One region of the Polaromonas sp. P5_D5 genome, then DNA from elsewhere that is predicted to be linked to it. Evidence: predicted binding sites of a transcription regulator. Region 1 holds the regulator's gene; each other region holds the start of a gene.
The links. Region 1 encodes sigma-54, which starts transcription at its own class of promoters, with help from an activator protein. Its sites were predicted from a motif close to TGGCANGNAANCTGCTTT; they were not measured.
Positions count from the first base shown of each region.

Region 2: a site for sigma-54 is predicted at 6,062-6,079, ahead of ACXJKE_RS02085 (transglutaminase family protein). Genes of this name have one in related genera too.
Region 3: a site for sigma-54 is predicted at 6,150-6,167, ahead of glnA (type I glutamate--ammonia ligase). Genes of this name have one in related genera too.
Region 4: a site for sigma-54 is predicted at 3,826-3,843, ahead of ACXJKE_RS11960 (formate/nitrite transporter family protein). Genes of this name have one in related genera too.

Region 1 is NZ_JBFUMJ010000006.1:103,407-111,324, reverse strand. Features, by position in the region: gene ACXJKE_RS20260 (THUMP domain-containing class I SAM-dependent RNA methyltransferase) at 1-690, opposite strand, end outside; gene ACXJKE_RS20255 (RNA polymerase factor sigma-54) at 732-2,267, opposite strand; gene lptB (LPS export ABC transporter ATP-binding protein) at 2,413-3,204, opposite strand; gene lptA (lipopolysaccharide transport periplasmic protein LptA) at 3,219-3,845, opposite strand; gene ACXJKE_RS20240 (thiol:disulfide interchange protein DsbA/DsbL) at 4,005-4,652, opposite strand; gene ACXJKE_RS20235 (SPOR domain-containing protein) at 4,781-5,413, opposite strand; gene argS (arginine--tRNA ligase) at 5,468-7,153, opposite strand; gene ACXJKE_RS20225 (PsiF family protein) at 7,288-7,584, shown strand; gene ACXJKE_RS20220 (HTH-type transcriptional regulator ArgP) at 7,732-7,918, opposite strand, start outside.
Region 2 is NZ_JBFUMJ010000001.1:427,764-435,681, reverse strand. Features, by position in the region: gene ACXJKE_RS02090 (circularly permuted type 2 ATP-grasp protein) at 1-2,146, opposite strand, end outside; gene ACXJKE_RS02085 (transglutaminase family protein) at 2,331-5,933, opposite strand; gene ACXJKE_RS02080 (DNA internalization-related competence protein ComEC/Rec2) at 6,195-7,918, shown strand, end outside.
Region 3 is NZ_JBFUMJ010000002.1:299,311-307,228, reverse strand. Features, by position in the region: gene ACXJKE_RS08125 (DUF4337 domain-containing protein) at 1-149, shown strand, start outside; gene xth (exodeoxyribonuclease III) at 192-968, shown strand; gene ntrC (nitrogen regulation protein NR(I)) at 1,198-2,721, opposite strand; gene glnL (nitrogen regulation protein NR(II)) at 2,816-3,925, opposite strand; gene ACXJKE_RS08105 (hypothetical protein) at 3,967-4,500, opposite strand; gene glnA (type I glutamate--ammonia ligase) at 4,683-6,098, opposite strand; gene ACXJKE_RS08095 (competence/damage-inducible protein A) at 6,323-7,147, opposite strand; gene ACXJKE_RS08090 (EI24 domain-containing protein) at 7,172-7,918, opposite strand, start outside.
Region 4 is NZ_JBFUMJ010000002.1:1,121,333-1,129,250, reverse strand. Features, by position in the region: gene ACXJKE_RS11975 (SDR family NAD(P)-dependent oxidoreductase) at 1-519, opposite strand, end outside; gene ACXJKE_RS11970 (MAPEG family protein) at 516-914, opposite strand; gene ACXJKE_RS11965 (protein kinase domain-containing protein) at 1,048-2,790, opposite strand; gene ACXJKE_RS11960 (formate/nitrite transporter family protein) at 2,854-3,666, opposite strand; gene ACXJKE_RS11955 (dienelactone hydrolase family protein) at 4,001-4,819, opposite strand; gene ACXJKE_RS11950 (GlxA family transcriptional regulator) at 4,947-5,927, shown strand; gene ACXJKE_RS11945 (ketopantoate reductase family protein) at 5,940-6,854, opposite strand; gene ACXJKE_RS11940 (LysR substrate-binding domain-containing protein) at 6,962-7,891, opposite strand.

The sequences.
Region 1 (7,918 bases):
GGCAAAACGGCGGTTGATGCCGGGTGCGATGTTGCACGCGATCTGCGCGGCTTCAATCGCGATGGTGCCCGAGCCGCAGCAGGGGTCATAGAGCGGCACGCCTTCTTTGCAGAGCTGGTCCCAGCCGCTGGCGGCAATCATGGCGGCGGCCAGGGTTTCCTTCAGCGGGGCATCACCCTTGTCTTCACGCCAGCCGCGCTTGAAGAGCGGCTCACCCGAGGTGTCGATGTAGACCGTGACGGTGTCCGTCGTCAGGTGCACGTAGACGCGCACGTCGGGCCAGCGCGTGTCGACGCTGGGGCGCACGTCGTCGAACTTGGCGCGAAAGCGGTCGGCGATCGCGTCCTTGATCTTCAGCGCCGCGAAGTTCAGGCTTTGCAGCGGGCTGTGCTGGGCGGTGATCTCGACCTTGAAGGTCTGCTTGGGCGTGAACCAGATTTCCCAGGCCACGTTGGCAGCAGCGTTGTAGAGGTCTTGCTCACTGCGGTACTGGTTATGCTGCAGTTCGATCAGTACACGCTGCGCCAGCCGGCTGTGCAGGTTGAGCTGCAACGCGTCGCGCCACGACGCCTGCAGCTGCACGCCGGCGCGCCAGGCTTTGCCGTCGATCCCGGTGACACGCTTGACCTCGGTGGCCAGCAGGGTTTCGACGCCTGCGGCGCACGGTAAAAACAATTGGAGTTGATTCATGACTGACTTTGAGGGACGGGCAGCGCGGCCTGATTGGGCGGCTAGAGTGATTTGCGCAGGTTGGCGGGCGCTATGCGCAGGGCTTCGCGGTACTTGGCCACGGTGCGGCGTGCGCATTCAATGCCCTGCTCCTTGAGCATTTCGGAAATCTGGTTGTCGCTGAGCGGTTTCTTGAGGCTTTCGGACGAGACAAATTGTTTGATGAGCGCGCGTACCGCCGTGCTGGAAGCATTGCCGCCGGTTTCGGTGCCGAGCGCGGAGCCGAAGAAATACTTGAGCTCAAAGGTGCCGAAAGGGGTGCCCATGTACTTGGCCGTGGTCACGCGGGAGATGGTGGACTCATGCAGGCCCAGCTCGTCGGCGATTTCGCGCAGCACCAGCGGGCGCATGGCGAGTTCACCGTGCGTGAAGAAATTTTTCTGCCGTTCCACAATCGCACTGCTCACGCGCAGGATGGTGTCAAAGCGCTGCTGGATGTTCTTGATGAACCAGCGGGCCTCCTGCAGGCGCTGCTGCAGCGCCTGGCCGCCCTGGCCCTTGTGCTGCTTGAGGGCATTGGCATAAATGTCGTGCACGCGCAGGCGCGGCATGACGTCGCCATTGAGCGAAACCTTGAAGCCCCGGCCCGACTTGATGACGATGACGTCGGGCACGATCAGGTTGCGCTCCACGTTCACGAAGCGGCGCCCGGGCTTGGGATCGAGCCGGCCTATCACCGTGATCGCGCCCTTGATGGCGGCTTCGGTGAAACCGCACAGGTGCGACAGGCGTTTCACGTCGCGCTTGGCCAGCAGCTCCATCGGTTGCTTGCACATGGCAATGGCTGCGCGGGTTTCTTCGCAGTCCTTGCAGTCCAGCAGCTGCAGGCTCAGGCATTCCGCCAGGTTGCGCGCACCGACACCGGCAGGCTCCATGTGGTGCAGCAGCTTGAGCGCCATCGCAAAACGCTGCTCCAGTTCTTCCGCCTGCGCCATGTCATCTCTTGCAAGACCGGCCGCGAGCGACGCCAGGCTGTCTTCAAGGTAGCCGTCGTCGTTGAGCGATTCAATGAGGAAGTGCAGCGCGGCACGGTCTTCCTCCGACAGGCGCAAGCTCAGCGATTGCCGGTGCAGGTGGTCCTGCAGCGACTCATGGCTGCCCGTGAGGTCGGAGGCCTCGGCTTCGCTCTCTTCATTGTTGTTCTTGCGCGCCGGTGCGTCGCTTCCCCACTCGCTGTCGTCGGGCGTGGTTTCTACCGTGCCATCGCCTTCCCAGCTTTCCTCGAGCTTGGGCTCCGCACTGACTTCTGCGTCATTCGGGGCTGTAGCGCTAGTCTCGTCTGCGCCGCCAGCTATCGAATCCGTAGCAGATTCAAACTCGCGGCTGTCCTGGCTTACCGGCGTGTTGATGTGCTCCAGCCCAAACTCTTCGCGCACCGCCGTCTCTTCCGACACTTCCAGAAACGGGTTTTCGTCGAGCATCTGCTCGACCTCCTGGCTCAACTCAAGCGTCGACAGCTGCAACAGCCGGATCGACTGCTGTAGTTGAGGTGTCAGCGCAAGATGCTGCGAGACGCGGAGTGACAGACCTTGTTTCACTGGATTTTCAAACTTGCGGAAGGTTGAGGCAATACGTCTTTAACCAGCGGGCGCCGCGGAACTGGCTTTGCCAGGCCGCAGGCGCCGTCCCCGGAGGGGGAGAGGGAGCTACACGAAGTGAGCGACAACAGGGGGGAACCATGTTCTACATCTTGAAGTGTTCGCCGAGATAGACGCGGCGCACATCGGCGTTATTCACGATCTCGGACGGTGTGCCTTGCGCCAGCACGTGGCCGTCGCTGATGATGTAGGCGTGGTCGCAAATGCCCAGTGTTTCACGCACGTTGTGGTCGGTGATCAGCACGCCGATGCCGCGCGATTTGAGGAAACCGATGATGCGCTGGATTTCGATCACGGCAATGGGGTCGATACCGGCAAAGGGCTCATCCAGCAGGATGAAGCGCGGCTGGGTTGCCAGCGCCCGCGCGATTTCGACCCGGCGGCGCTCGCCGCCCGAGAGCGCCGGTGCCGGTGAATTGCGCAAATGATCTACCCGCAAATCCTGCAGCAGGGCGTCGAGCCGCGACTCGATGTCTGCGCGCCCCAGCGGTTTTCCGGTTTTGTCGAGCTGCAGCTCCAGCACGGCACGCACGTTTTCTTCCACCGTGAGCTTGCGGAAAATCGACGCTTCCTGCGGCAGGTAGCTCAGGCCCAGGCGGGCACGCAGGTGAATCGGCATGTGCTCGACCGACTCGCCGTCGATGGAAATTTCGCCTGCATCGGCGCGCACCAGGCCCACGATCATGTAGAACGAGGTCGTTTTGCCCGCGCCGTTGGGGCCCAGCAGGCCCACGACTTCGCCTTTTTGCACGGACAGCGAAACGTCCTGCACCACCTTGCGGCTGCCGTACGATTTTTGCAGACCTTGCGCAACAAGGCGGCTGGGGGTCAGGGCAGGAGCGGCCGGGGCCGCTGAAGTGTCAGTCACCACATCCATCTGTGCAGGTCTTTCTAGTTCTTTTCATTGCCCAGCGTCGTGCTGGGGCGCAGAACCGGGGCTGGGCCCGCGGGCGGTGCCGCAACGGGTGCCGAGGCTGTCGCGCGGGGTGACAGCATGGCGCGAACCCGCCCCGTGGGGTTGCTGGCCGTACGGTTTTGCGCGCCCCCATCCACGGTGAAGACGTCGGTGTTGTTGTCATAAACAATCAGGCTGCCGGTGGTTTCGTCCACCAGGGTGGCACCGTTGTAGCGGCGCACCACCGCCCGCTTGATGAACTTCACCAGGTCGGCGCGGCTGTCATATTCAATGCGTTCGCCTTCGCCTTCGATGTACTCGTCTACGCCGTCACGCTTTTTCCGGTAAAACGCCAGCTTGCCGGGCGCCGCGACGGACACCGCCTGCTGGTAGCCCTCGGGATCCTGCATGACGTCAACGCGCTCGCCGCGCACGATGGTCGTGCCCTTGGTGATCACCACATTGCCGGTAAAAACGCTGGTTTGCTTCAGGTCGTCATAACGCAGGGCATCTGCCTCCGCGTTCATGGGTTTGTCCCGATCAGCTTTTTCGGCAGCGGCCGGGAAAGCCGACCCCAGCGCCAGGATGACCGGCAGGATGAGGGAAAAAATGGGGTGTTTCATAAGGCACGAATCTTGCTGCTTGGTGTTGGGTCATTGTAGCCATGCCAGCTGCGGGAATGGCTTGCACGGGGAATATTAGGGGCATAAAAAAACCCGCCGGAAATCGGGCGGGTTTTTTGAGCCGGTGTTTGGCGCGGCGCACGGCCGCGGGCGCTTTCTTTATTTGGCCTTGCGGGATTGGGTGATCAGGTGATCTGTGACCTGCAGCGCGCGGGTCATGGTTTGGGTCTGGTCCGACGAGGTGTAATAACGCCCGGCGATACCCAGCGACGGCACGCCGGCCACTTTGTAGCTATCCTGCAGCTGTGTGGCCTTGCGCGCCTTGGAGGCGACCGAAAAGGAGTTGTAGAACTCAACGAATTTGGCCTTGTTGAGGCCCTGCTTTTCAGCCCATGCAGCTATCAGCTCAGGCGTGTTGAGCGGTTGTTTTTCCACATGAATCGTGGCAAACACCTTCTTGTGAAGTTCCTCAATTTTGCCCATGGCCTCAAGCACGTAATACAGGCGCTGCTGAGGTTCGAAATCGGGCCGGAAGGACACTGGAACACGCCGCACGGACACGTCCTTGGGGATCTGCTTCATCCAGGCTTCGAATTGCGGCTCGAAGGCGTTGCAATGGGGGCAGTTGTACCAGAAGAATTCCACCACCTCGACCCGGCCGGCGGCGGCTTCGGTCGGCGCCGGCTTGTCCAGCGTCAGGTAATCCTCGCCGTCCTTGAAGGCCTTGGCCTGGGCTTGTGCCAGGGTGGGCAGGGCGGCGATGCCGCCCAGGGCGGCGGCTGAAAACGAAAACTCACGGCGTTGCATCAGATTTTTCTCCTGGAATGACAGAAATAGCCCGGAAACCGCCCCTCTGGCGGATGCCTCGTGGCGCGGGGTATAGGGGTTTGTACACCAGCCTCGTGAAAAGTTCAGCCTATCGTTGGATGAGGGCTTCAGCGCTGGACCCGGACCAGCGCGGTTTCAATGGAATTGTTGTCCAGGCGCTCCTTGGCCTTGTCGGCATCTTCCTTCTTGTCGAAAGGGCCAAGACGCACGCGGTACACGGTGCGGCCAGCCTGCTCGCGTTCCGTCACTTTGGCCTGCATGCCCAGCAGCAGCAACTTGGCGCGTTGCTGTTCCGCATCTTCCGGCGTGCGAAAGGCACCGGCCTGAATGAAATAGCTGAAGGGATCCGCTCCCGGACCGGATGACAGGCCTTCGACCTTGGCCTTTGCCAGATCGCCCAGCGGATCGGCAGGCGCTGGTTTGGCCACTTTGGCCGGCGCTGAAGCGGCGGCCTTGGGGGTGGCTCCGGCGGAGGGGTCGGGTACTGGAACACCAGGCACTTCAACCGCTGCCGGAGGAGGCGGCTTGGGCTGGTTTTTGCCGGCCAGCGGGGCGTTCGGGTTCCAGTCCTTGTTTTTCTTGGCTTCAACAGCATCGCTGTCGGGGTTGCGTGCCTGGCTCTTGTTCATGAAAGGAACCGGCACCTTGGTGATGTAAACCGCCACCGCCAGCGCCGCGCCCAGGCCGATCAGCGCGCCAATGATCAACCCCAACAGGGTTCCGCCTCGTTGTGTATTCATACCTTGCCCACGTTCATTGCCTTGTCCTGAAATTCGCATGGTTTTCGCCACGGTTTACATCTTGCGCGGGGCGCTCACGCCCAGCACTGCGAGGCCATTGTGCAACACCTGCGCAGTCGCGGCGACCAGCGCCAGACGGGCAAGCTTCACAGCTTCGTCGTCCACCAGGATGCGCTCGGCATCGTAATAGCTGTGATAACTGGCCGCCAGCTCACGAAGGTAAAAAGCCACGTCGTGCGGTGCAAATCCGTCAGCCGCGTTGGTCAGCATGTCGGGGTACTTGGCCAGCAGCAGCATCAATGACTGCGCCTGCGGGCTGTCCAGCGCCGAGAGGTCGACAGCTTTGAGGCTGGCTTCGTCGCCACCCTGGCCGGCCCAGGTGGTGAGGATGGAGCAGATGCGCGCATGCGCGTACTGCACGTAATACACCGGGTTTTCATTGTTTTTGGCCAGCGCCAGGTCAATGTCGAAGATGTATTCGGTGTCCGGCTTGCGGCTGAGCAAAAAGAAGCGCACGGCGTCGGCGCTGGTCCATTCGATCAGGTCGCGCAAGGTGACGTAGCTTCCGGCGCGCTTGGAAATTTTGACCTCTTCGCCGTTGCGCACCACGCGCACCATGGTGTGCAGGACGTAGTCGGGGTAGCCCTGGGGAATGCCTTCGCCGGCGGCCTGCAGCCCGGCGCGCACGCGGGCAATGGTGCCGTGGTGGTCCATGCCCTGGATGTTGATGGCCTTGCCGAAGCCGCGCTCCCACTTGGCCAGGTGGTAGGCCACGTCGGGGACGAAGTAGGTGTAGCTGCCGTCGCTCTTTTTCATCACGCGGTCTTTGTCGTCGCCGTAGTCGGTCGACTTCAGCCACAGCGCGCCATCCTGCTCGTAGGTCTTGCCGGCCTCTTTCAGTCTGGCCACGGCGCTATCGACACGGCCCGAGCTGTACAGGCTGGACTCAAGGTAGTAGTTGTCGAACTTCACCGAGAAGGCCTTCAAGTCCAGGTCCTGCTCGTGGCGCAGATAGGCCACGGCGAACTGGCGTATCGAGTCCATGTCTTCCACGTCGCCCGAGGCGGTGTATTCGCGGTCGTCCGACTTGACGGTCTTTTTGGCCAGAAAGTCGGCCGCGATGTCGGCGATGTAGTCGCCGTTGTAGGCCGACTCGGGCCAGCCGGCGTCACCGGGCTTGATGCCTTTGGCGCGCGCCTGTGTGCTGGTGGCCAGGGTCTGGATCTGCACGCCCGCGTCGTTGTAATAGAACTCGCGCCAGACCTTGGCGCCTTGCGTGGCGAACAGGTTGCAGATCGCATCGCCCAGCGCGGCCTGGCGGCCGTGGCCCACATGCAGCGGGCCGGTCGGGTTGGCCGAGACGAACTCGACGATCATCTTGCGTGCCGGGTCGGCCGGCTGCACGCCGAACTGCGCGCCGGCGGCCAGCACTTCGCGCACGGTCTCCTGCTTGGCGGCGGGCTTAAGGCGGATGTTGATGAAACCGGGGCCGGCGATTTCGATGGCGTCTACCCAGCGTTCAAACGCGGGCTTCTTGAGCAGGTTGGCGCGCAGGCTTTCGGCCACCTGGCGCGGGTTGAGCTTGAGCGGCTTGGCCAGCTGCATGGCGGCCGTGCAGGCGAAGTCGCCATGGGCCGCCACCTTGGGGGATTCAAAGGCAGCTTTGTCGCCTGCGCCGGGGGAAAGTTCTTCCAGCCCCGCGGCCAGAGCCGCGAGCAGGTCTTTTTTAATCGAGAGCATGGTCTGATTTTACGGTTAAGCCATCTGCCGTTCGGACCCCTCAGATACCCTGTCATCGAATTTGCCCGGCGCGGCGTTATGTGTTGGAATTCCAGCCGGAACTCAAACCTGTTTCCCAACCCAATGGAGCCACCATGAAAAAGCTGTTATCCCTGATCGCCGCCGTTTTTGCCGTCTCGATGGCCTTGTCTCCGGTGGCGCACGCCGCGGACGCTCCAGCCAAAACCGCACAGCAAACCAAAATGGGCGCCTGCAACAAGGACGCTGAAGGCAAGAAGGGCGATGAGCGCAAGGCATTCATGAAAGAGTGCCTGAGCGCCAAGAAAGAAGCACCAACGCAGCAAACCAAAATGAAAACCTGCAACGTCGACGCCAAGGGCAAAAAAGGCGACGAACGCAAAGCCTTCATGAAAGAGTGCCTGAGCAAGTAAGCCGGTCTTTTCAGATCAAACCAGCCCGCCATGAATGTCATGGCGGGCTTTTTTTGTGCCAATATTCCTCCTGGGTGCTATTAATTCGATAGCTGTTTGCGCTTGTCTACAAAGCGCTAGCGGTACTTTTCATCTATAAATGCACCGTCACACCTGCAGCAGCTGCCCCTGCGCCGCCTGCTTGACCGCCTGTGTCAATCGTTGCGCCGCAACGGATTCACGTGCCCAGTGCTGCCAGTACAGCCGCACGTCGACCGTGCTGCCCGGCAGCACTTCCTGCAGCGGCGGCTTGCGGGTGCGCGCGGCCAGCAACAGGTCGGGCACCATGCCCCAG
Region 2 (7,918 bases), on a different contig from region 1:
GGCTCTGGCTTTGCCCACCCTGGCTTTGGGTCTGGCCCACGGCGCTGAACGATGAGCAGCGCTGGAAGAAGTCGGTCTCGGTGCGCACGATCATGTGCCACTGTTCCTGCGACAGGCGTTCGCGCACGGCAGATGCCGCGCTTTTGAGCGCCCGCAGGTTGAAGCCGACGCTGGCGGCCTGTTCGGTGTCGGCCAGATTGGCGATCAGCGCGCGTTCGAAGACACGGCGCGCATGCGTGGCCGGCGGCACGGTGTCCAGCACCAGCGCATTGCCGACGGCCATGCTGGTCAGCCAGGCCAGCAGCGGTTGCGACGTCTGGTCTTCGCCGCCCAGGCATTGCAGCGTGATCTGCGCCAGGCGCGTGGAGTTTTCGGCACGCTCGGTGTAGCGGCCCAGCCAGAAAAGGTTTTCGGCCGCGCGGCTGGTCACGGGCGGGCGGTGGCGCAGCGGCGCTGCGGCCCAGGCAGGCGCCGGCTGCTCGGTGCGCGGCGCAGCGGTGTGTTCGGCCGCCGCCCTGGCTGCCGATGGATCGCCCAGCACCCACACGTCGGCACTGCTGCCGCCATGCTGCATCGACGACATGTTTTCGTTCTTGCCCGCCAGCCGTGCCAGCCCGCCCGGCAGCACCTGCCAGGAGCCGTTGCCGTCGGCCACCGCAAACACGCGCAGCATGGCCGAGCGCGGGGAAATCCGCTCACCCTGCCAGGTCGGCGTTTGCGGCAGAGGCAGATAAGCCTGCACGGTGAAGTCTTCGCCCCGGCGAACAATGCGGCCGGCCCATTCGTCCAGCGCGCGGCGCGACAGGGTATGGCCGATGACGGATTCCATGCCGGTGCCCGGATAGGTCGGCTTGATCACGCAGGTCTTGAGCTGGCTCAGCACGTCCTGCATCACCGCCTGCTCGCCGCACCACCAGGTGGCCAGCGAGGGCAGGGCCAGGGTTTCACCGAGCAGGTGCTCGGAGAGTGCGGGAAGAAAGCCGAGCAGCGCGCTTGATTCGAGGAAGGCCGAGCCCGGCGTATTGACCACCAGCACATTGCCCGCGCGTATTACCTGCAGCAGGCCGGGCACGCCCAGTGTGGAGTCCGAGCGCAGTTCCAGCGGATCGAGGAATTGGTCGTCCAGGCGCTTGAGCAGCCCGTGCACCCGCTCCAGGCCGCGCAGGGTTTTCAGGTAAAGCTTGTCATCGCGCACCAGCAGGTCGCTGCCCTCGACCAGTGTCAGGCCCAGGAAGCGCGCCAGGTAAGCATGCTCGAAATAGGTTTCGTTGTAAGGCCCCGGCGTCAGCAGCACCACGCGGCTTTCCTCGTTGCTGTCCGTCGGGCTCATGGCTTTAAGGCCATCCACCAGCGCCTTGTACGACGCGGCCAGCCGCTCGACCTTCATTTCGCGGAAGGCTTCGGGGAACAGCAGCGAAATCGTCAGGCGGTTTTCGAGCAGGTAGCCCAGGCCCGAAGGCGCCTGCGTGCGCTGCGACACCACCGACCAGCGGCCGTCGGGGCCGTGCGCGATGTCGAAGGCGGCAATGTGCAGATAGGTGCCGCCGGCCGGCTGCACGCCCTGCATGCCGCGCAGGTAACCCGGGTGGGCATGCACCAGCGCGCTGGGCAGAAGGCCTTTGGAGAGCAGCTCCTGCGGGCCGTAGATGTCGGCCATCACGCGGTCCAGCAGGCGGGCGCGCTGCTGGATACCGGCCTCGATCTGCGCCCAGTCGGCGGGCGAGACCATCATGGGGAACAGGTCCAGCGACCAGGGCCGCTGCGGGCCATTGGCGTCGGCGTAGACGTTGTAGGTCACGCCGTTGTCGCGGATCTGGCGGCGCAGGTTGGCGGTGCGGTGGTTCAGGTCGTAAAAGCCGTCGCTGCCGAGGAAGTTGAAAAAGCGTGTCCAGTCGGGCGACAAGGCGTCATCAGTCCCCGCCGCTGGGGCTTCGGGCCGGGCCGGGGCTGTTTCAGGGGGACTGCCTGCGGCCCGCAGCGCGGGCTGTGCCGGCGCGGCCGTTTCTACAGGTGCGGGGCCCTCGGACGCACGGCCCCGCAACTCATCGAAATGCCCCGCCGCCGCATGAGGCGCCAGCGCCGCAGCCAGTGCGCAGGGAGATTCAAGCGACTGGGCGGCAAAAAGTGACTGAGTGTTATTTTCCACGTGGGTGCAAGTATGCCTGCGGCCCATCCCCTGCAAGGCTCAAGGCGGGTTGAATGCACGGCCAAAATGGCTATTTATGCCGCCTGCGCATGCAAATGTTGCAGCCATAAGACAGCCGTTAACGGTACGGGGAGGCGCTTCGCCCGGGGCTTTCAAGCCCCGGGCCGCCGCCGCAGGGGCGGATTCAGCGCAGATCGAGCGTGAACGGGAACTCCCGGCTGGGCTGCGCCGGCGCCACGCGCATCTTGCCCGGGGTGTGGCCCATGCGGAAAAAGCGCGTGAGGCGGCGGCTTTCGGCCTCGTATGAATTGACCGGCAGCGTGTCATAACTGAGCCCGCCCGGATGCGCCACATGGTATTGACAACCGCCCAGCGAGCGTTCCATCCAGGTGTCGACGATGTCAAACGTGAGCGGCGCATGCACGCCGATGGAAGGGTGCAGGGCCGAAGGCGGGTTCCAGGCCTTGTAGCGCACACCGGCTACATATTCGCCGACGCGGCCGGTGCTTTGCAGCGGCAATGCCCGGCCGTTGACGGTGACGACATAGCGGTTGTCATTGAGGCCCGTCACATGCACTTCGACGCGCTCCAGCGATGAATCCACATAACGCACGGTACCGCCGGCCGAGCCTTCTTCGCCCATCACATGCCAGGGCTCCAGCGCACTGCGCAACGTCAGCTCAATGCTGTTGGACTTGACCTGCCCGATCAGCGGGAAGCGGAACTCGAAGTGAGGTTCGAACCATGCCATGTCGAAGCCGTAGCCGGCTTCGCGCAGCTCGGTCAGCACGTCTTCAAAATCCATGCGGATAAAGCCCGGCAGCAGGAAGCGGTCGTGCAGCTCGGTTCCCCAGCGCGTGACGCGGCCGTGGTAGGGCTTGTTCCAGAAGCGCGACACCAGCGCGCGCAGCAGTAGCTGCTGGGCAATGCTCATGCGCGCATGCGGCGGCATTTCAAACGCGCGCAGCTCCAGCAGGCCCAGGCGCCCGGTGGCGGAGTCGGGCGAGTACATCTTGTCGATGCAGAATTCGCTGCGGTGCGTGTTGCCGGTCACGTCGACCAGGATGTTGCGCAGCGTACGGTCCACCAGCCAGGGCGGCATGTCGGCACCGTATTTTTTGCGGTTGTTTTCGATCTCGCGCAGGGCGATTTCCAGTTCGTACAGCTGGTCGTTGCGGGCCTCGTCCACACGCGGTGCCTGGCTGGTCGGGCCGATGAACATGCCCGAGAAAAGATAGCTCAGCGACGGGTGGTTGTGCCAGTAGGCGATCAGGCTGCCCAGTACCTCGGGCTTGCGCAGGAAGGGGCTGTCGGCGGGCGTCGCGCCGCCCAGCACGAAGTGGTTGCCGCCGCCGGTGCCGGTGTGGCGGCCGTCGGTCATGAATTTCTCGGCCGACAGGCGCGTTTCATGCGCGATCTTGTAGAGGAATTCAGTGTGCTCCACCAGCTCGCCCCAGTTGTAAGCCGGGTGGATGTTGACTTCAATGACGCCGGGGTCGGGCGTGACCTGCAGCATCTTCAGGCGCGGGTCGCGCGGTGGCGGGTAGCCTTCGAGCACGATGCTCACGCCCAGCGATTGCGCCGTTGCTTCCACCGCGGCCAACAGGTCGAGGTAGTCTTCGAGCCTTTCCATGGGCGGCATGAAGACGTAAATCGCACCGGTTTCGCCACGGCCCGACTTGTTGGCCTTGCTGTCCGGGTCGGCCTTGGGTTTGTCTTTCGGGCCATTGGCGCGGGATGGGTCTCGTACTTCCACGCAGAGCGCGGTGCGCGTGAGCCAGGCGGCCGATTCAAAGGGCTTGGGCGCGCGATCGTCGGCAGGCGTCGTTGCCTCTGCGGCCGGTTTGCCATCCAACCCGTCCGTACCGTTCGTTCCGGTGTTTCCCAGCGGGCGGAACTGAAGGATGCGGCTGGCTTGCGACAGCGCGGTATTGCCCGTCATGTAGCGCGCCATGTACTGCGCGAGCGAACTGGCGCTGCCGCCTGCCGATGCGGCCGCCGGTGTGGCGCCGCGGGCTGCGCTGAAGCTGCCGTTGTAGCGCGCCGCCAGTGCGGAAGCCGCCGGCAGGTCCTGTCGCGGGGCAAACGGATCGGACTCGATCATGTAAGGGTAGTCGGTCTTGGACACCCAGGGCACCGAATCCAGCGGCAGGCGGTAGCCCATGGGCGAGTCGCCCGGCATCAGGTACATGCGCTCTTCGCGGAAGAACCAGGGGCCGGTGGTCCATTTGGGCCCACTCAGCGCGGGCGAGGCGCCTGCGTTTCGTTGCTTGAGTTGCTCCTTGGTTTGCAGCGGCAGCACATAGCCCACGACGGAATCCAGGCCCTGCATGAAGACGCGGCGCAGGCGTTCGCGCTCCATGGCGTCGTCCAGCTTCGAATCAAATGGGTCGACATTGACTGGCAGCCGGCGTTCGCGCCAGAGGTAGTACCAGGTATCTTCATAGCCTGGCGTGATGTAGGTGGTGGCCAGGCCCAGCTTGCCCGCCAGTGTCTGCACAAAACGCTGCGCGTCGGCGCTGGTGTAGTTGCAGGGCTGGCGCTCGTCGGCGAAGAGGCTCGGGTTTTGCCAGATCGGCTGGCCGTCCTTGCGCCAGAAAATGCTGAGCGCCCAGCGCGGCAATTGCTCGCCGGGGTACCACTTGCCCTGGCCGAAATGCAGGAAGCCGCCTTCGCCATATTCGGCGCGCAGCTTTTGCACGAGTTCGGTCGCATAGCCGCGTTTGGTCGGGCCCAGTGCGTCGATGTTCCATTCGGCCGCGTCGCGGTCGGTGGTGGCCACAAAGGTAGGTTCGCCGCCCATGGTCAGGCGCACGTCGCCGGCCGCCAGGTCTTTATCGACCTTTTCGCCGAGCGCCAGCACCTCCTGCCATTGCTCCTCGGTATAGGGCTTGGTCACGCGCGGTGATTCGTAAATGCGCTGCACCGCCATGTGGTGTTCGAACTCGACTTCGGATTTGTCGACGCCGCCTTCGACCGGCGCTGCGCTCGACGGCTCGGGCGTGCACGCCAGCGGAATGTGGCCTTCGCCGGCCATCAGTCCCGAGGTCGGGTCCAGGCCGACCCAGCCGGCACCGGGCAAAAACACCTCGCACCAGGCGTGCAGGTCGGTGAAGTCGGCTTCGGCGCCGCTGGGGCCGTCGATGGATTTGACGTCGGCTTTCAGCTGGATCAGATAGCCCGAGACAAAACGCGCGGCCAGTCCCATGTGCCGCAGCAGCTGCACCAGCAGCCAGCCGGTGTCGCGGCAGGAGCCGCAGGCCAGGCGCAGCGTTTCTTCAGGCGTTTGCACGCCGGGCTCCATGCGAATGGAGTACTTGATGTCCGACTGGAGGCCCTGGTTCAGACCCACCAGGAAGTCGATGGTGCGCTTGGGCGTGCGGTCGATTTTTTCAAGGTAACGCTTGAGCAGCGGTGTGGCTGGCTGGGTGGCCAGGTAGGGTGCCAGTTCGCGGGCCTGCAGTGCGTTATAGGTAAACGGGAATTCTTCGGCAGCCGGTTCCAGGAAGAAGTCAAACGGGTTGAACACCGCCATTTCCACCACCAGGTCCACCGTGACCTTGAACTCGCGTGTCGGCTCGGGAAACACCAGCCGGGCCTGGTAATTGGCAAACGGGTCCTGCTGCCAGTTGATGAAGTGGCCGGCGGGCTCAACCCTGAGGGAATACGACAGTACCTGTGTGCGGCTGTGCGGCGCAGGCCGCAGGCGCACGACCTGGGGGCCGAGTTTGACCAGGCGGTCGTATTTGTAATGCGTGATGTGGCTCAGGGCGACGTGGATGGACAAGGCAGCCTCGCTTTTAAAGGAACGGGCGTGTAATCACGCCCTCTGGAAAATACGTTCAACAGACCGCCACATCTTGCGGTCTCAGGAACGCCGTGTAAACAGCTTACCCGGATTTGGTGGCATTTCTGAAAGCAAGAGCTGCGCCACGTGGTCTCTTGAGTGTGAACCGGCTGTTTGGCGCTGTTTGTTGGCTATCTGCCGCGCTTTCCCGTTAAGCTCAAAGCGGTCAGTGCATAAAAACAGTTCAAAGGGGAGGCGGGTTTGAATCGACCTGTATCAGCCGGGGCACGGCTGTATGCGGCAAGCCCGGGGCCGGTGTTTGCCGGTTTTATTGCGGGTGTTGCCCTGCAGTTGCAGCAGCCCGTCTTGTGGCCACAACAGATTTATGCCGCCATGGCGCTGCTGGCCTGCACCCTGGCTGGCCTGTACCTGCGCTTTGGCAGGCTGCGTCTTCCTTCGTGGGGAAGGGTGGTTTCGGCCTTTGCCCTTGCTGCCTTGCTCGGTGTGGGCCTCACGGGCTGGCGTGCCGGCGTCTTCCTGACGGCGGCGCTCAATCCGGCGCTGGAGGGCCGCGATATCGAGGTCACAGGCCAGGTGCTGGCGATGCCGCAACCCGGAGAAGATGGCCTGCGCTTTCGCTTCGCGGTGGAATCTGCCCGCCTCAATGGCGGCACAGTCACCCTGCCGCCGCAAATCATGCTGGGCTGGTATTCGGGCTTTGCCGGGCGCGAGCCCGCCGTACCGGCGCAGGACGCCGACCCGTTCGAGATAGCACTGGCCTTGCAGCGCCAGCCGCAAGCCCTGCGCGCCGGAGAACGCTGGCAAATGACGGTGCGGCTCAAGGCGCCGCACGGAAACAGCAACCCTTATGGTTTTGACTACGAACTCTGGCTGTGGGAGCAGGGCATACAGGCCACGGGCTATGTGCGTGCCGGCCCGCGCGACGCACCGCCGGCAAAACTCTCCAGCAGCTGGCAACACCCCATTGAGCAGGCCCGGCAAGCCGTGCGCGAAGCGATTTTTGGGCGCATTGAAAACCGGCAGCTGGCAGGCGTCATTGCCGCGCTGGTGGTCGGCGACCAGGCCGCCATCGAACGCGCCGACTGGGATGTGTTTCGTGCCACGGGCGTAGCTCACTTGATGAGTATTTCAGGCCTTCATATAACGATGTTTGCCTGGGCTGCCTCACTGCTGATCGGCGCGCTGTGGCGGCGATCAGCGCGTTTCACGCCGCGGTTGTGCCTGGTGTTGCCGGCAGCCGCTGCAGGTGCTTTGGGCGGCTTGCTGCTTGCCACCCTGTATGCATTGTTTTCCGGCTGGGGCGTGCCCGCGCAGCGAACCATCTGGATGCTGGCCACCGTGATCCTGCTTCGGCAAGGCGGCAGGCAGTGGCCCTGGCTGCAGACCTGGCTGCTGGCCATGGCCGTGGTGGTGGCGCTGGACCCATGGGCGTTGATGCAAGCCGGGTTCTGGTTGTCTTTCGTTGCGGTGGGTGTTTTGTTTGCTACAGATTCAGGAGCTGCTCGCGCTCATGGGGAAAGGGCTGCAGCCCAATTCGACTCAAAAAAACAACCTGAGGACGGGCACTGGTGGCAGCGCCGGCCCAGATGGCTGGACAGCGTTGGGCGTGCGATGCGGGAGCAATGGGTCGTCACGCTGGCGCTCACGCCCCTGTCGCTGCTGCTGTTCAACCAGGTTTCGCTGGTCGGCCTTCTGGCCAATGCCGTGGCCATTCCGGTGGTAACACTGGTCATCACGCCGCTGGCTTTGCTGGGCGTGGCGTGGGCGCCGGTGTGGTCGCTGGCGGCATGGTCGGTCGGCGGGCTGGCGATATTTTTGCAATGGCTGGCGAGCTGGCCGCTGGCCTCGGTCAGCGTGGCGGCGGCGCCGCTGTGGTGTGCTGTCGCCGGCGTTGCGGGCGGCGGCCTGTTGGCCACGCGCCTGCCGTTTTATTTTCGAGCGCTGGGCCTTCCCCTGTTGCTGCC
Region 3 (7,918 bases), on a different contig from region 1:
GATGGGCGCAGGCCACCACCGTGCTGCAGGTGGCCATTGCCCTGGCGGCCATCGCGCTGCTGACCCGCAAGAAGTGGCTTGAATACGGCATGTTCGTCGTGGCCGGTGTGGGGCTGGTCATCGGCGTATTTGCCTTGCTACATATTTGATAGCTACTTGCGCACGTCCTTATTGGGCTGGAGCACTAAATCATGAAAATTGCCACCTGGAACGTGAACTCCCTCACTGCGCGGCTTGCGCATGTGCTGAACTGGCTCGCGGCCAATCCTGTCGACGTGCTGTGCCTGCAAGAGCTCAAGATGACGGACGACAAGTTCCCGCTGGAGGCGCTCAAGGCCGCCGGCTATGAAGCCGTTGCTTTTGGCCAGAAAACCTACAACGGCGTGGCCATCCTGTCGCGCACGCCGCTGCGCGACGTGGTGAAAAACATCGTCGGCTTTGAAGACGAGCATTCACGCGTCATTGCCGCCACGGTGGATGGCCCTGCGGGACCCATCCGCGTGCTGAACGGCTATTTCGTCAATGGGCAGGAGCCCGGCAGCGAAAAGTTCGCCTACAAGATGCGCTGGCTGGGAGGTCTGCAGGCTTATGTGCGCGCGGAGATGGCAGCCCACCCACAACTGGTGCTGCTGGGCGACTTCAACATCACACCGGAAGACCAGGATTCGTTCGACCCGGAGGGCTTGCGCGACACCATTCACCACACGAAGGAAGAGCGTGAACATTTCCGCCAGCTGGTGGCGCTGGGCCTGACCGACAGTTTCCGCATGTTCGAGCAGCCGCTCAAAAGCTTTTCGTGGTGGGACTACCGCATGCTCGGTTACCAGAAGAACCGCGGCCTGCGCATCGACCACATCCTGGTCAGCGACGCCCTGAAGCCGCAAGTCAAAGGCTGCACCATAGATCGCGTGCCCCGCAAATGGGAAAAGCCCAGCGACCACGCGCCGGTCACCGTGGAGATTGGTTGACCCCCGTCCAGGCTCACTTCGTGTAGCCCGTTCCCCCCTTCCAGGGGGCGAGGCCAGCGGTCTGGCAAAGCCAGTCCCGCGGCCTCTGCTGGTGAAAACCCCCGCTGGTTACGCCACTGAATTCTTCAAGCCAGCATGAGCCCCGGAACCGGCTTTGCCGGGCCGGAGGGCGGGCGGCCCCCTCGGGGGGCAGGGAGCTACACGAAGTGAGCGACCGTGGGGGCCACATTCACTCCAGATTGAGTTCCTGAATCTTGCGCGTGATGGTATTGCGGCCTATGCCTAACTTTTGAGCGGCCTCAATGCGGCGCCCGCGTGTATTGACCAGTGCGGTCTGGATCAGTTTGGATTCAAAGCGCCGGGTCAGCACATCCCACACGTCACTACGACCGGTCGCCAGCAATGCCAGGGCTTCTGCTTCAAGACCACTTTCCCAGCTTTGCTCAAGGCCAGGGCCTGACGGCACCAGCACGGCAGCTTCAGCCACATGGCTGGCAGGCGCTTTTTCGGCGCCGGTGCCTGCTGTCCACTCTACTTTGGCAGCACCCGCTTTCTCGGCCAGCGCCTGGGTTTTGCCCGACTCAGGGATAACGCCCAGCACTTCGGGTGGAAGATCCTTGGGCTCAATCACCTGCGCCGGCGCCATGACGGTGAGCCAGTGGCAAATGTTTTCGAGCTGGCGCACATTGCCGGGGAAACCAAAGTTGCTGAGCTGCTGCAGCGCCAGGTCGGAAATCCGCTTGGGCTCCACACCGAGCTGCTTGGCGCTTTGCTGCAGGAAGTGGCGTGTCAGCATGAAGACGTCTTCGCGCCGCTCACGCAGTGCGGGCAGGCGCAGGCGGATCACATTGAGTCGGTGGAACAGATCTTCGCGGAAGCCGCCCTCCTTGACGCGTTGCTCCAGGTCCTGGTGAGTGGCAGCGATCACGCGCACATTGGCCTTGACGGCGTTGTGCCCGCCGACGCGGTAGAAATGGCCGTCACTCAGCACACGCAAAAGGCGCGTCTGCAAGTCAAACGGCATGTCGCCGATTTCATCGAGAAAGAGCGTACCGCCCTCAGCTTGTTCAAAGCGGCCGCGCCGCATGGTCTGCGCGCCGGTGAACGCGCCGCGCTCATGACCGAACAGTTCGCTTTCCAACAAATCCTTGGGGATGGCCGCGGTATTGATGGCCACAAAGGGCCCATTGGCGCGCGGCGAATGCTTGTGCAGCGCACGCGCCACCAGCTCTTTGCCCGAGCCTGACTCACCGGTGATCATCACGGTCACCATGCTCTGACTCAAGCGCCCAATGGCGCGGAACACGTCCTGCATGGCTGGCGCCTGGCCGAGCATTTCGGGCGCGGAGGCCATGCGCTCTTCAGCCACCTCTTCGCGCTGGCTTTCTTCCACTGCACGGCGAATGAGTTCTACCGCCTTGGGCAGGTCAAACGGCTTGGGCAGGTATTCGAAGGCGCCGCCCTGGAAGGCAGACACGGCGCTGTCGAGGTCGGAGAATGCGGTCATGATGATGACCGGCAGGCCGGGGAGCTTTTGCTTGACCTTTTCGAGCAGGTCGAGGCCAGAGCCGCCCGGCATGCGTATGTCGCTCACAAGAATTTGCGGCCCTTCATCCTCCGTCGCGCTTTCCAGTGCGGCAAGAACTTCGCGGGGATTGGTGAAACTGCGCGTAGGAAGGTCCTCGCGGAGCAGGGCCTTTTCCAGAACAAACCGGATGGACTGGTCATCATCAACGATCCAGATCGGTTTCATGTAGTGCAGTCCCTTTTTTCGTGCTTTCAATGCAGGGCTTTCTGGAACCCTCTGCACGATCGCGTTATGTATCAATCATGGCTGAGAACACATTTCAAGGCAGCGGTATAAGCAGCTTGAAATCTGTACGGCCCGGCACACTGTCGCACTCAATCAAACCGTGGTGTTGCTGGACAAAGGTTTGCGCCAATGTCAGCCCCAGCCCCGAACCACCTTCCCGCCCGGATACCAGCGGATAGAAGATGCGGTCTTTGATGGAGTCCGGCACACCCGGTCCATTGTCGATAACATGCAATTCCAATGCCAAGCGATAGCGCTGCTTGCCAAAAGTTACCTGCCTGGCGATTCTTGTCCTGAAAGTGATGTGCGCATTGCCCGCCGCGACCCGTTCCGCCAAAGCCTGCGCGGCGTTGTGCGCGATGTTCAGCACCGCCTGAATGAGCTGTTCGCGGTCTCCGCGGAAATCAGGAATCGAGATGTCGTAGTCGCGCGTAACCCTCAAACCTTTTGGGAACTCCGCCAGGATCAAGGAGCGGACGCGCTCACACACTTCGTGAATATTGACATCGCCCACCAGGTGCGGGCGGCGGTGCGGGGCCAGCAGGCGATCTACCAGCGTCTGCAGGCGGTCTGCCTCATGGATGATGACCTGGGTGTACTCGGTCAGGTCCTTGCCGATTTCCATCTGCAGCAGCTGCGCAGCGCCGCGAATACCGCCCAGCGGGTTTTTGATCTCGTGGGCCAGGTTGCGGATCAACTCCTTGTTGGCCTGCGCCTGGTCGATCAGGCGTTCTTCGCGCTCCTGCTTGGCTTGCTGCTCCAGCGGCAGCAGCTCCACAATCGCCTCACCCGGGGTGTCGGTCTGCGCCACCACCACATGCACGGGCAGCGGTTCGTGGTTCAGGCGCCTGAGCCACGCGTCGTAACGCAGGGCGGCAAATTCATTGCTGCCCGCGCCCTCCAGCGCATTTTGCAAAATGAGCGGCTCGGTAAAGCAATCGGGGAGCTGTGAGCCTTCAATGGTCCGCCGCGAGGTGCCCAGCGCGTCTTCCAGCGCGGCATTGGCAAACACCACGGTGCCGTTGGTGCGCACCACGGCCACCAGCGTGGCCAGCAGGTCAAACGCCTGAAAACGGGGGGGAAGTCCGGTGACCGGGACGGACGATAAAGCGGCGCGGATGGAGGGCTTGTTCAAGCCATCCATTTTCCTCCAGAAGCCGGCTTGCCGCGACTTGCCGCGTTGGTTTAATTGGCGACGAGCGCAGCAGGCGGCGGGCCAGGCAAGCGGGAAATTTCGCGCTTGAGGCCGGCAATGTCGCTCTGGTTACGGGCGATGCTGTCTTTCATCTCTGCCACGCGGTCCAGGTAGCGCTGGTAATTACGGCCTTCAATGCCCTGTTTTTCAGGTTCGCCGTTGTTGAATTCTTTTTGCTGCTCGGCCAGCTTGGCTTCGGCCTTTTTCAGTTCGGACTCAAGGATGGTGCGCGAATCGTTGTCGCGGGCCCGTTGTTCGGAGCTGCCATCAGTGCGCGGGCCGCTGGAGCCTGCGGCCGCAGCCACGCGAACCGCCGCTTTGGGCACTGGCGTGCTCTGCATCACCGTGACATTGCCGCCGGACAGCAGTTTGCAGCTCCGGGTTTGGGCATCTTTTGCGTTGTTGATGTATTCAGGGGCCGCGCCTCCGATGCCCGCGCAGCGGTAAATCTGCTGCGCCCATGCAGCATTCCCCGCGCCAGCCAGCAGCAACGACAAGGTAGAAAGCAATAAGGTGTGTTTCATAGGAACTCCCGATACCCAGAAAGGGCGAAGGACGGTCTATCAGTATGCGGCAAAGGCGCAAAAATACAAAGCCAGCAAACCCACAACCTGCCGGGGCAATAAAAAAGGACGGCATATGCCGTCCTTTTTTGACCACAAACTGTGTAAATAAACAGTAGGCGGTTGGGCTTTCGCCCTCCTGATTACAGGGAGTAGTACATCTCGAATTCGATCGGGTGAGTCGCCTGGCGCAGGCGGGTCACTTCACCCATCTTCAGTTCAATGTAGGCGTCGATCATGCTGTCGGTGAACACACCGCCCTTGGTCAGGAAGCTGCGGCCCACGTCGAGGGCGTCCAGTGCCTGGTCGAGGCTGTGGCACACGGTTGGCACTTTCGCATCTTCCTCGGGTGGCAGATGGTACAAATCCTTGGTGGCGGCTTCGCCCGGGTGGATCTTGTTTTCCACGCCGTCCAGGCCGGCCATCATCAGGGCCGAGAAGCCCAGGTACGGGTTCATCAGTGGATCGGGGAAACGCGCTTCGATACGGCGGCCCTTGGGGTTGGCGACGTAAGGAATGCGGATCGACGCCGAGCGGTTTTTGGCCGAGTAAGCCAGCTTGACCGGTGCCTCATAGCCAGGAACCAGACGCTTGTAGCTGTTGGTGCCTGGGTTGGTGATGGCGTTCAGGGCACGTGCGTGCTTGATGATGCCGCCGATGTAGTACAGGGCGAAATCAGACAGGCCTGCATAGCCGTCGCCGGCAAACAGATTCTTGCCGTCTTTCCAGATGGACTGGTGAACGTGCATGCCGGAGCCGTTGTCGCCGACAACAGGCTTGGGCATGAAGGTGGCGGTTTTGCCGTAGGCGTTAGCCACGTTCTGCACGACGTATTTCAGGACTTGCGTCCAGTCGGCGCGCTGAACCAGCGTGCTGAAACGGGTACCGATTTCGTTCTGGCCAGCGCCGGCCACTTCGTGGTGGAACACTTCAACGGGGATGCCCAGCGATTCGAGGATCAGGGCCATCTCGGCGCGCATGTCTTGCGTGCTGTCGACAGGAGGCACGGGGAAGTAACCACCCTTGACGGTAGGACGGTGGCCGCGATTGCCGCCTTCGAGCTTGGCGCCCGAATTCCAGGGCGCTTCGTATTCTTCGATCTTGAAGAAGGTGCCCGACATGTCGGTGTTCCAGCGCACGTCGTCAAAAATGAAAAACTCGGGTTCGGGACCGAAGTAGGCGGTGTCGCCCAGGCCGGAAGCCTTGAGGTAAGCCTCTGCGCGCTGCGCGATGGAGCGCGGGTCGCGGTCATAGGCCTTGCCGTCAGCAGGCTCGAGCACGTCGCAGCTCATGAACAGCGTGGTTTCTTCAAAGAACGGATCGATGTTGGCCGTCTTTGGGTCAGGCATCAGTTGCATGTCGGAGGCTTCAATGCCCTTCCAGCCGGCAATTGAGGAGCCGTCGAATGCATGGCCCGACGTGAATTTGTCTTCGTCAAAGTGGGACACGGGCACGGTCACGTGCTGCTCTTTGCCCCGGGTATCGGTAAAACGGAAGTCAACAAACTTGACCTCGTTTTCCTTGACCATTTTCATGACGTCTGCGACGGTCTTTGCCATCAAAATCTCCTGTTGCTGGATGGGTGGTTGAAAAATCTATTCGGGCTGTCGAATGCACTTTTTGTGCCACAGACATTGGCGCTTCAGTTTCCTGCCAAGCCCCGGATTGTGCCGTGATCTGGCTTCACTTCCCGCCTTGGTACGGCCGAAAATACAAAAAACACCTGACAACAATCGCACCAATTAGGTGCGCATCGCAAACCGCACACATTTGGGGCCATTATTTAACGCACCAATTCGGGGCCAAATTTCAGGTCGAATTTGTGCAACCCTGCCAGCATGGCGGGATAGGCCCGGTTCACCGCTTCGGGGGCGCCTTTCACTCCCAGCTCAATATGCCGGCCATATTCGGGGTGGTCCACACTCGGCAGGCTGAATACCTTGACGCCGGAATGCGCCGCTTCAATGTCGAGCATAAGGGGGGTAAGCATGGCTTCCATAGACCCAAAAATGATCACTGATTTTTCGGTGTAAGCCGACTTTTGGTGCAGGTGCGGATAGCCGTTGTCGAGTACCCACTCGATCATCGGCCAGGCCATCACCGGGAAACCGGGCACAAAGTGAACGGCCCCCTGCCCTGCGCGGCAGGTGAAGCCCGGTATCTTGTTATAGGGGTTCGGAATAATCTCCGCGCCGACCGGAAACACGCCCATGTTCAACCGGTGGATGTTGTCGTCGCGGTCAGGCTCATAAGGTATGCCCTGCTCTTTGGCTACATCGGCCATGCGCTCCAGGATCAGGGTTTTGGCCGTGGAGTGCAGCGCGAGCTCAAGGCCCAAGGCCTTGGCGGCGCACTGCCGGGTGTGGTCGTCAGGAGTGGCGCCTATACCGCCGCAGGAAAAGACCACGTCGCCATGTTCACGCGCGGCGGCAAAGGCGCGCGCCAGCGTGGCCGTGATGCGCGCCGGGTCGTCGCCCACATAGTCGGCATAGGCCAGCTGCAAGCCGCGCGCGCCCAGCAGTTCAATGGCTTTAGGCAGGTGTTTGTCGGCGCGTTTGCCGGAAAGGATTTCGTCGCCGACGATGATGAGGCCGAATTGTGGGGTCATGTTCAGGCTTGTCAGGTAACGGGTTCAGGGTTGTGATTCGGGCTTTCCGCCCAGCGAACCGAAGCTGGGCGCCGGCCCGGGAAGGGCATCGGGGGCCAGTTCATTTGCTATCGATTCAATAGCTGCTTGCGCAAGCGGGTCGGGCGCCAGGGCATTGTTTTTCTTGCGGAGCTGTTCCAGGGCCGACAGCGTGTAGTGCGCAAACCAGAGCGAGGAAAACGCAAACACCAGCGTATAGATCCAGATCGCCACCGGAACCAGGATGGGCGCCATGGCCACAAACATCGCGCCCGAGGCCCACAGCAGGCTGGGAGCCGCACCGAGGTAGCCGCTGAACACACCGATCGCCAGCAGCGGCAGGCGATGCTCCTTGAATATCTGGCGCCGCTCTTCACTGCTGGCGTGGTCCACCATGGCGTCATAAGACATGACACGGTAAGTCAGCCAGCCCCAGATCAGCGGCGGCAGCACCAGGATCAGCGGGGGAATCAGCCAAAGCGGAATCGAAACGACCAGCGCCACCACGGCCAGCAAGGTCGAGCCCAGTGACCAGAACAAACTGGTGAACAGTGAACCGCCCCGTTTGCGCTCCATCTGGGGAAAGCGCCGTTCAGCCACCAGGGCCACCATGGCCGGCGTCATGAGCAGTGCCACAAAGAGCAGCGAGACGATGATGATCACGGGAATGATCAAAAGCAGGAGCAGCACCTTGGGCAGTACAGACTGCAGCTGGCTCAAGCCCAATCCCTCCAGCCAGCGAACCATGGCATC
Region 4 (7,918 bases), on a different contig from region 1:
GCGAGATGCGGCAGCGGAGCCGCGAAGCAAGCCGTCCAGCACGACGTGGGCCACGTGGATGCCCTGCGGCTGGAACTCTCTTGCCAGTGACTGCACAAGCCCGCGAAGGGCAAATTTGCCCGCGGCCATGGCCGCGAAACGGGCCGACCCGCGCAGCGAAGCCGTGGCGCCGGTGAAAAGCAGGTTGCCGCGCCCCACGGCCAGCATGCCCGGCAGCACGGCCCGGGCGCAGTGCGCTGCCCCGACAGGGCCGGCTTCAAGGCACTTGCGCAGCGCACTCGCCTCCAGTTCAAGAAAAGGAGCAATTGCCAGATGACCCGCGTTGTACAGCAGCGTGTCGACGGGGCCGTGGCGCTCGATCAGGGCCGCGATGGCCTGCGTCACTGCCTCACCGTCGACCAGATCGCAATCTGCACGCCGCAGGCCCGCCACTTCGTACCCCGCCTCGTTGAACTGCCGCGCAAGCCATTCGCCGAGCACACCACCGCTACCCGCGATGAGTGCGAAGGGCCGGCTCACAGCACCCCCAGCAGGCGCCCGATCAGCACCAGCGTGGCCGCCCAGCCCGCTGCCCAGGCAAGCGTGCGTGCGCCGGGAACACCGAGCGTGTAAACCACGTAGTGAATGAGCCGCGCAAAAAAGTAGACGGCGCAGGCGGCGGCCGTCACCGAATCGGCTCGGCCGCTAGCCTGCACCGCCAGCACAGCTGGCGCAAAAATCACCAGATTTTCGGTGGCATTGGCCTGGGCCCGCTGTGCGCGCTGGGCCCACTCGGCAAGGGGTTTTTCTGTGGCTGACGGGTTGGCCAGCGTGCCGCCCAGGCCACGCACGGCAATGCGGTTGAGAACGTAAGGCAAGGCGAACAACGCCGCAGCGGCCAGGGTCAATGCCAGCCAGTAGATTTCCTTGGACATGATGGGTTTTTCCTTCTTCGTGACATGCCGCAATGCGGGCACGAACGCGAAGATAGCCGCGCCGGGAAAAGTGTTCTGTAGCTTTTGCTACAGAGTCACAAAGATGGCGAGAAGGCAGCGCCGGCGCCCTGGCTCAATGTCTGCCGATGATCACCAGGCAAATGAACAGGCAGGCGGCCAGCAGCAGCGACAGGCCCTTCCAGAACGCCACCGGGTTGCGCTCCAGCAAAGCCGGGCGAGCCTTGTCCAGAAACGCCTGGTTGGGGTGGCGCAGGTCGTACAAGAACTCCGACAGCTCGCCATAACGCTTGGCGGGATCGGGGTGAACGGCCTTGCGGAGCACGCCGTCCATCCATGCGGGTATGTCACGGTCTTCGTACAGCACGGAGTCATAGCGCAGCTTGCTTTGTGCGGCCCGGGTCCGGCATTTGGCCACTTCGGCGCCGTAGGGCAGCTTGCCGGTCAGCATCTGGTAGGTGATGACGCCGAGCGAGAACAGGTCTGAGCGCGTGGTACCGCCCTCGCCCACAAAATACTCCGGCGCCGAATACTGGGCCGTGCCCAGGATGTCTTCGTGCCCGCCGGGCGCATCTGCTTCCATGAGGCTGGCCACGCGGGTTGAGCCAAAGTCAATGATCTTCGCCGTGCCGGTCTTGTCGATCATGACGTTCTCGGGCCGCAGGTCCTGGTGCAGCATCTCCAGCCGGTGAAACGCGCGCAGGCCTTTGGCGATCTGCTCCACCAGCCCGCGCACGGCTTCCAGGCCGGGCCGGGGATTGTCGATCATCCACTGGCTCAGCGTTTGCCCGTCGATGTATTCGGTGGCCACATACACATAGTGGCGCTTTCGGGTCGGCACATAAGGCTTCAGCACATGCGCGCTGTTGATGCGCCGGGCGATCCACTCTTCCGTCAAAAACCTTTCAAGGTAGGCCGGGTCACCGCCCAGGTCTATTGACGGTGTTTTCAGGATGACGAGCACGCCCGTTTCGTTGTCTGTGGCGAGGTAAATATGGCTGCGGCTGCTGCCGTGCACTTCGCGGACGATGGTGTAGCCGTCAAACTGCGTCCTGGCCTCCAGGATGGGCGGAAGCGGCAGGCCCGACAGCTGCTGGAGCAACTCGCCGGCCTGCCCGTTGGGCAGCTCATCGACACGCACGACCTGTGCCGTGAGGTTGTCGCCGCTGCCCCGCTCCAGGGCTTTTTCAACGATGGATTTGGCCGCCATATCAAGCCCACCGGGCTCGTCGGCACAGATGTGGATGAGGCCGGCCATGTCGTATTCGCTGACGTGTTCGTACACGCCGTCGGTGGCCAGAAGAAAGATGTCGCCCTGCTCCACCTGCTGGGTCTGGTAGTCGATCTCAAGCTGCGGCTTGAAGCCCAGCGCACGGCCAAGGTAGCTTTGGCCCTGGGAAATCCACACACGGTGGTCGTTGGTCAGTTGTTCCAGCGCCTTGCCGCGCAGGCGGTAAATGCGCGAGTCACCGACATGAAAAATATGCGCGGTGGTCGACTTGATGACCATGGCGCTCAGCGTGCACACATAACCTTTATCCTTGTCGTAGCGGTATTGGCTTTTCTGCGTCTGGGCATGCAGCCAGGAGTTGGTGGCGCTCAAGATCCGCTCGGCCGATGTCTTGACCGACCAGGCCTCCGAGGTGCAGTAATAGTCTTCAAGAAAACCAGTGACGGCGTACTGGCTGGCCACGTCGCTGACGGCGCTGCTGCTGATGCCGTCGGCCAGCGCAACGGCGATGCCCTTGGCGCTCAGTTGCGGCTCTTTAGGTACATAGATACCGTGGAAATCCTGGTTGGTTTCCTTGCGGCCCTTGTCCGAATACTGACCTGCCGATATCTTCAGTTCACTGGACATGTGGGGTACCGGCAAAGCCCCCGCGCATGCAAGATGCGCGAGGGCCTTTGTTTTGGAGGCGGATTATTTGAAAGAACGTGTCGGTCCGGTTTTAATGTGTGTGGCATACAGCGTCAAGCCGGTGAAGGCCAGGCCGCCCACCAGGTTGCCCAGCACCGTCGGAATTTCGTTCCAGATCAGGTAGTCCATGATGGTGAAATGCGCGCCCAGCAGCAGGCCGGATGGGAACAGGAACATGTTCACGATGGAGTGCTCAAACACCATGTAGAAGAACAGCATGATGGGCATCCACATCGCGATCACCTTGCCGCTGACCTGGGTGGAGATCATCGCACCCACCACGCCGGCCGACACCATCCAGTTGCACAACATGCCGCGCACGAAGAGCGTGAGCATGCCGTTCGCACCGTATTTCTGGTAGCCCAGCGTGCGGCTCTCGCCCACGATGCCGATAGCCTTGCCCACGGCGCTGGGCTCGGTCGAGAAGCCGTTGGTGACGTAGATGGCCATCATCACCGCCACCGTGAAGGCGCCCGCGAAGTTGCCGACGAACACCAGGCCCCAGTTACGCAGCACACCCTTGAGCGTGACGCCCGGGCGCTTGTCGATCAGCGCCAGCGGGCACAACACAAACACGCCGGTCAGCAAGTCGAAGCCGAACAGGTACAGCATGACAAAACCCACCGGGAACAGCACGGCGCCCAGCAGGGGCTGGCCGGTCTGCACGTTGATGGTGACGGCGAACCAGGCTGCCAGAGCCAGGATGGCGCCGGCCATGTAGGCCCGGATAACGGTGTCGCGGGTGGACATGAAGATTTTGGATTCACCCGCATCCACCATCTTGGTCACAAATTCCGAAGGCACTAAATAAGCCATACGATCCCTCTAAGTCCTGTTTTGCCAAAAAAAAATCCACTTCGAGATCTTCAAAAAGATTTGAAGACCGAAGTGGACGACGTTATCCATTCAGATCGATGGGCACTGCGAAGCTTGCCGTACCCTGCGCAGGCCTTCGTTAGCCTGACCTGATGGATGCAAGCACATACCGTGCCGCTAACAAAACACCGCGAATCCGGGCTTGCCGACGCTTTAGCGACGCTTTTACCCGTCGTTTTGGCACTGCGAAGGGAGTGACTGCCCCAAATTTGTGCATCGAGGTGTCCATCTTTAAATATTTTGGTGCCAGCTGGGCCACTGCCGGATACAGGCGCTAAGGCGCAAGCCGCTGCGCAAAGAACGCCAGGATCTCGTCACGCGCCGCCAGTGTGGGCTGGCCCGCCTCGTCGATCAGGTGGGCGGTGACCACGCTGTGCGGTGTCTTCACGTGCGCCGCAAAGAACGGCGGCACGTCGGGGTTGGCGGCGCTGTCGGGCAGCACGCGGCCCACAAAGCGGTCGCCCAGCGCCTCGGCATAGGCCGCAAAGCGCTGGGCCCTGCAAAAGCTGTCGCCTTCAAACCGATAGGCCAGCACCGTGAGGTTCTCGCGGTCCAGCCGCTGGCGGACGGCCTTGATGTCCGCAGGCGAAATTTCGATGCCGGCCGGGTCATTGAGCGGCAGCGACGGCTGGCACAGCACCGGCGCCAGCATGGCGGGCTCCAGCATCATCGTGAGGGCGAAATTACCCGTCCAGCACATGCCGATAGCGCCCACGCCGGGGCCGCCGCACTCGTCATGCGCCAGCCTTGCCAGTGCCCGCAGCCACTGCGTGGCCGGGCTGGCCTGGTTGGATGCGAACGCGCGGAACTCGGCGCTGACACAGGCGCGCTGAAAGATGGCCGCGCCTTCATCGGCACGCGGCACGGCGCCGTCGCGGCCAAAGAGCGACGGCATGTAGACGGTAAAACCCGCGTCGCGCAGCCAACGGCTGAAGCGCGCCACGTGCGGGCTGATGCCGGGCATCTCGGTCATGACGATCACGGCCGGGCCTGTACCCATGAGGTAGACCTTCCTGGTGATGCCGTCGAGCGTGATCTCGCGCTGGGTGAAATCCTCGAGGGAGTCGTCTTCGGTCAGCTTGCGCGTTGTCATCGGTGTCCTTGCTTTGCGAACGGTGGGAGCAATGGCGTCCGTGGAATTCATGGAACAGATGAATTTGGCACCGCACGCGCGTAAACTCCCAGTGTCTATTTCGACATGTTTAAGGCCTTTTCAGCCAATGCGAGATTTCACCCTCCTGCTGCTGCCGGGCACCTTTGCCACCGGCGTGGCGGCCACGCTCGATATCCTGCAGGCCGCGTCTGCCCTCGCGCCGCGCATGAAGCTGGCGCGCCCCACCTGGCGCGTGTTGTCAGCCACCGGCGGCCCGGTGCCGCTGAGCTCGGGCCTTCACATAGACACCGCGGCCCTGCCCCGGCGCTACCGGCCCGATGCTGCCACCTGGATCGTGCCGGGCCTGGGCCTGGACAACCCGCAGGCCCTCGACACCGGCTTGGCCACCGCAGACGCGCAACGCGTGATTCAGGCCGTCGCCGCGCATGCTGCGCACGGTGGCCGTGTTGCGGCGTCGTGCTCGGCGGTTTTTTTGCTTCAGGCGGCCGGTGTGCTGGCCGGGCGCCGGGTCACCACCTCCTGGTGGCTGGCGCCGGAGCTTCGAAGGCGGGAGCCGGCCTGTACCGTCAATGCCGACCGGATGGTGTGCGCCGACGGCCCGGTGAGCACCGCAGGCGCCGCCTTTGCGCAAACCGACCTGATGCTGCATTTGCTACGCGAGCAGTTCGGGGTAACCCTGGCCGAGGCTGTAGGACGCATCCTCTTGATCGACGGGCGGCAGGCGCAAGCGCCTTTTGTGGTGCCGGCCATGCTCTCCAGCGGCAACGCACTGGTTGCCCGCCTGGTGGCGCGGATCGAGTCCGCCCTGCCCAGCCCGCCCAGCGTGGAGGCACTGGCAAACGAATTCGCGATGTCGCAGCGGACGCTGTCGCGCCACGTGCGCGAGGCCACGGGCAAGAGCACGATGGCGCTGGTGCAAAGCGTTCGGCTCAATCGCGCGCGGATGCTGATTGAGTCCAGCCGGATGACCATCGAACGCGTGGCCGAGCAAGTGGGCTACGAAGATGCCACGGCGCTCCGGCGCATGATGCACAAGGCGGCGGGCGCCAACCCGAGCCGATACCGGGCGGCGGGGTTAAGAGCTTGAGAGCCCGGCGATTCAGGTGAGGGCCTGCCTGGACTCCATCAACTTCACCAGAGCCCACAGAACCCGGTTCGCCGGCGTGGCCACACCCAGCGCTTCACCGCGCCTGACGACCAGCCCATTGAGGTAGTCGATCTCAGTGGGTTTGCCGCGCGCCAGGTCTTGTGCGGTGGATGACAACTGGTTGGGCATGCTGCCGGCCAGTTTGTCCACGGCCAGGTGCATGTCGCCCTGCACCTGCACGCCTTCGGCCTCTGCCACGGCCAGGCATTCGGCCACCACGTCGCGCATGACGTCTTTCACGCCCTCGCCTTGCACGGTTTTGCCGTACGGCAGCTGCGCGATGGCCGAGACGGCGTTGTAGGCGCAGTTGAGGATGAGCTTGGCCCACAACGCGCCGCGCACGTTGCTGGAGATTTCAACCGGCACACCGGCTGCGATGAAGGCCTGGGCAACCGCCTTGCTCCGGCTGGTGGGCTCAATCACCAGCTCGCCGCGGCCGTGGTGCCTGACGTGGCCGGGGCCGGCCATTTCGGTGGCCACGTACACCACGGCGGCGGCCACTGCGTGCTGCGGCAGCACGGTGCGCAGGCGGTCGGCGTTGTCCACGCCGTTTTGCAGGCAGAGCACCAGCGCATCCGGCGCCAGGTGCGGCCGGATCAGCGCACCGGCCGCTTCAGTGTCGGTGGACTTCACGCAGAACAGCACCAGGTCGGCCCCCTGCACGGCGGTGGGTTCGCTGCTGGCGGCCAGGCGCACGTGTTCGTCGAAAGTGCGGGTTTCCATGTGCAGGCCGTCACTCTGGATGGCGTCAGCATGCCGGGGCCGGGCGATCAGCGTCACGTCAAGCCCCGCACGGGCCAGCATGCCGCCGTAATAACAACCAACGGCGCCTGCGCCCATCACAGCGGCTTTGAGGGATTGGGTCATAGGGGTCTTTGCCTTCGAAGAGATGCAGATACGGAAACGTAAAAAGGATTGTGGGTGAAGTCTGCCGCCCTTGCTGGCGACCGGGCCACTTGGGACCTGTTCGCGGTCTACACGGGGCCGCCGGCAAAGCGCCGGGTCAGCTGGTCACGCTCGAAAGCCTCGACCACAAAATCGATAAACACCCGCGTCTTGGCAGGCATCTGGCTGCGCGTGGCGTAGTAAATCGAGATCGCGCCGGCATCGACATACCACTGCGGCAGCACCCTGACGAGCTCGCCGCGCTCCAGCAAAGGCAGCACATCGGGCAAAGCCACGAGCGCTACCCCCAGACCCAGCAGCGCCGCGGCGCGCATGGCCGTCGGATCGTTCATGACCATTGACTCCATAAAAACTGCCGGAACCTCAGCACCGGCCGCGTCGCGCATGACCCACTGGCGAACCCGGCCCGTTCCGCTGGAACGCAGGGCGATACCTTTGAGCCCGGCCAGACCCGTGGGGTTGGCTGGAGCCTGCTGGCCTGCCATATAGGCGGGCGATGCCACGGCAACCAGGTGGATCGGGGCCAGCGCGCGAGACACCACGCCCGGTGACAGCTCAAAGCCGCCGCCGATGGCCGCGTCATACCCCTCGGCAATCAGGTCGACCGGTCGGTTTTCAAAGTACCAGTCAGGACGTATGAGCGGATAACGGTCCAGGAAGGCCGGCAGCAAAGGCACGATGTACTCGGTGCCGAAGGTGGGTGACATGCTGACCTTGAGCGGGCCCGCGGGAGTGCCGCTGTCGCTGGAAACGGCCGCGATGGCGGACTGCAGCGCGTCGAGGTTGCCGCCGATCGATCCCAGGAAGCGTTCACCGGCTTCGGTCAGCGTGAGTTTGCGGGTCGAGCGCTGAAACAGCCGCACGCCCAGGTTTCGCTCCAGCATGGCGACGTTGCGGCTGACGGCGGCAGGCGTCAGGGCCAGGCGCCGTGCCGCCTCAGAAAAGCTGCGGCCTTCGGCGCTGCGAATAAACGATTCGAGGTTGGCCAGGGTTTCCATTTCCCCATCTTAAAGCAATGATTGAAA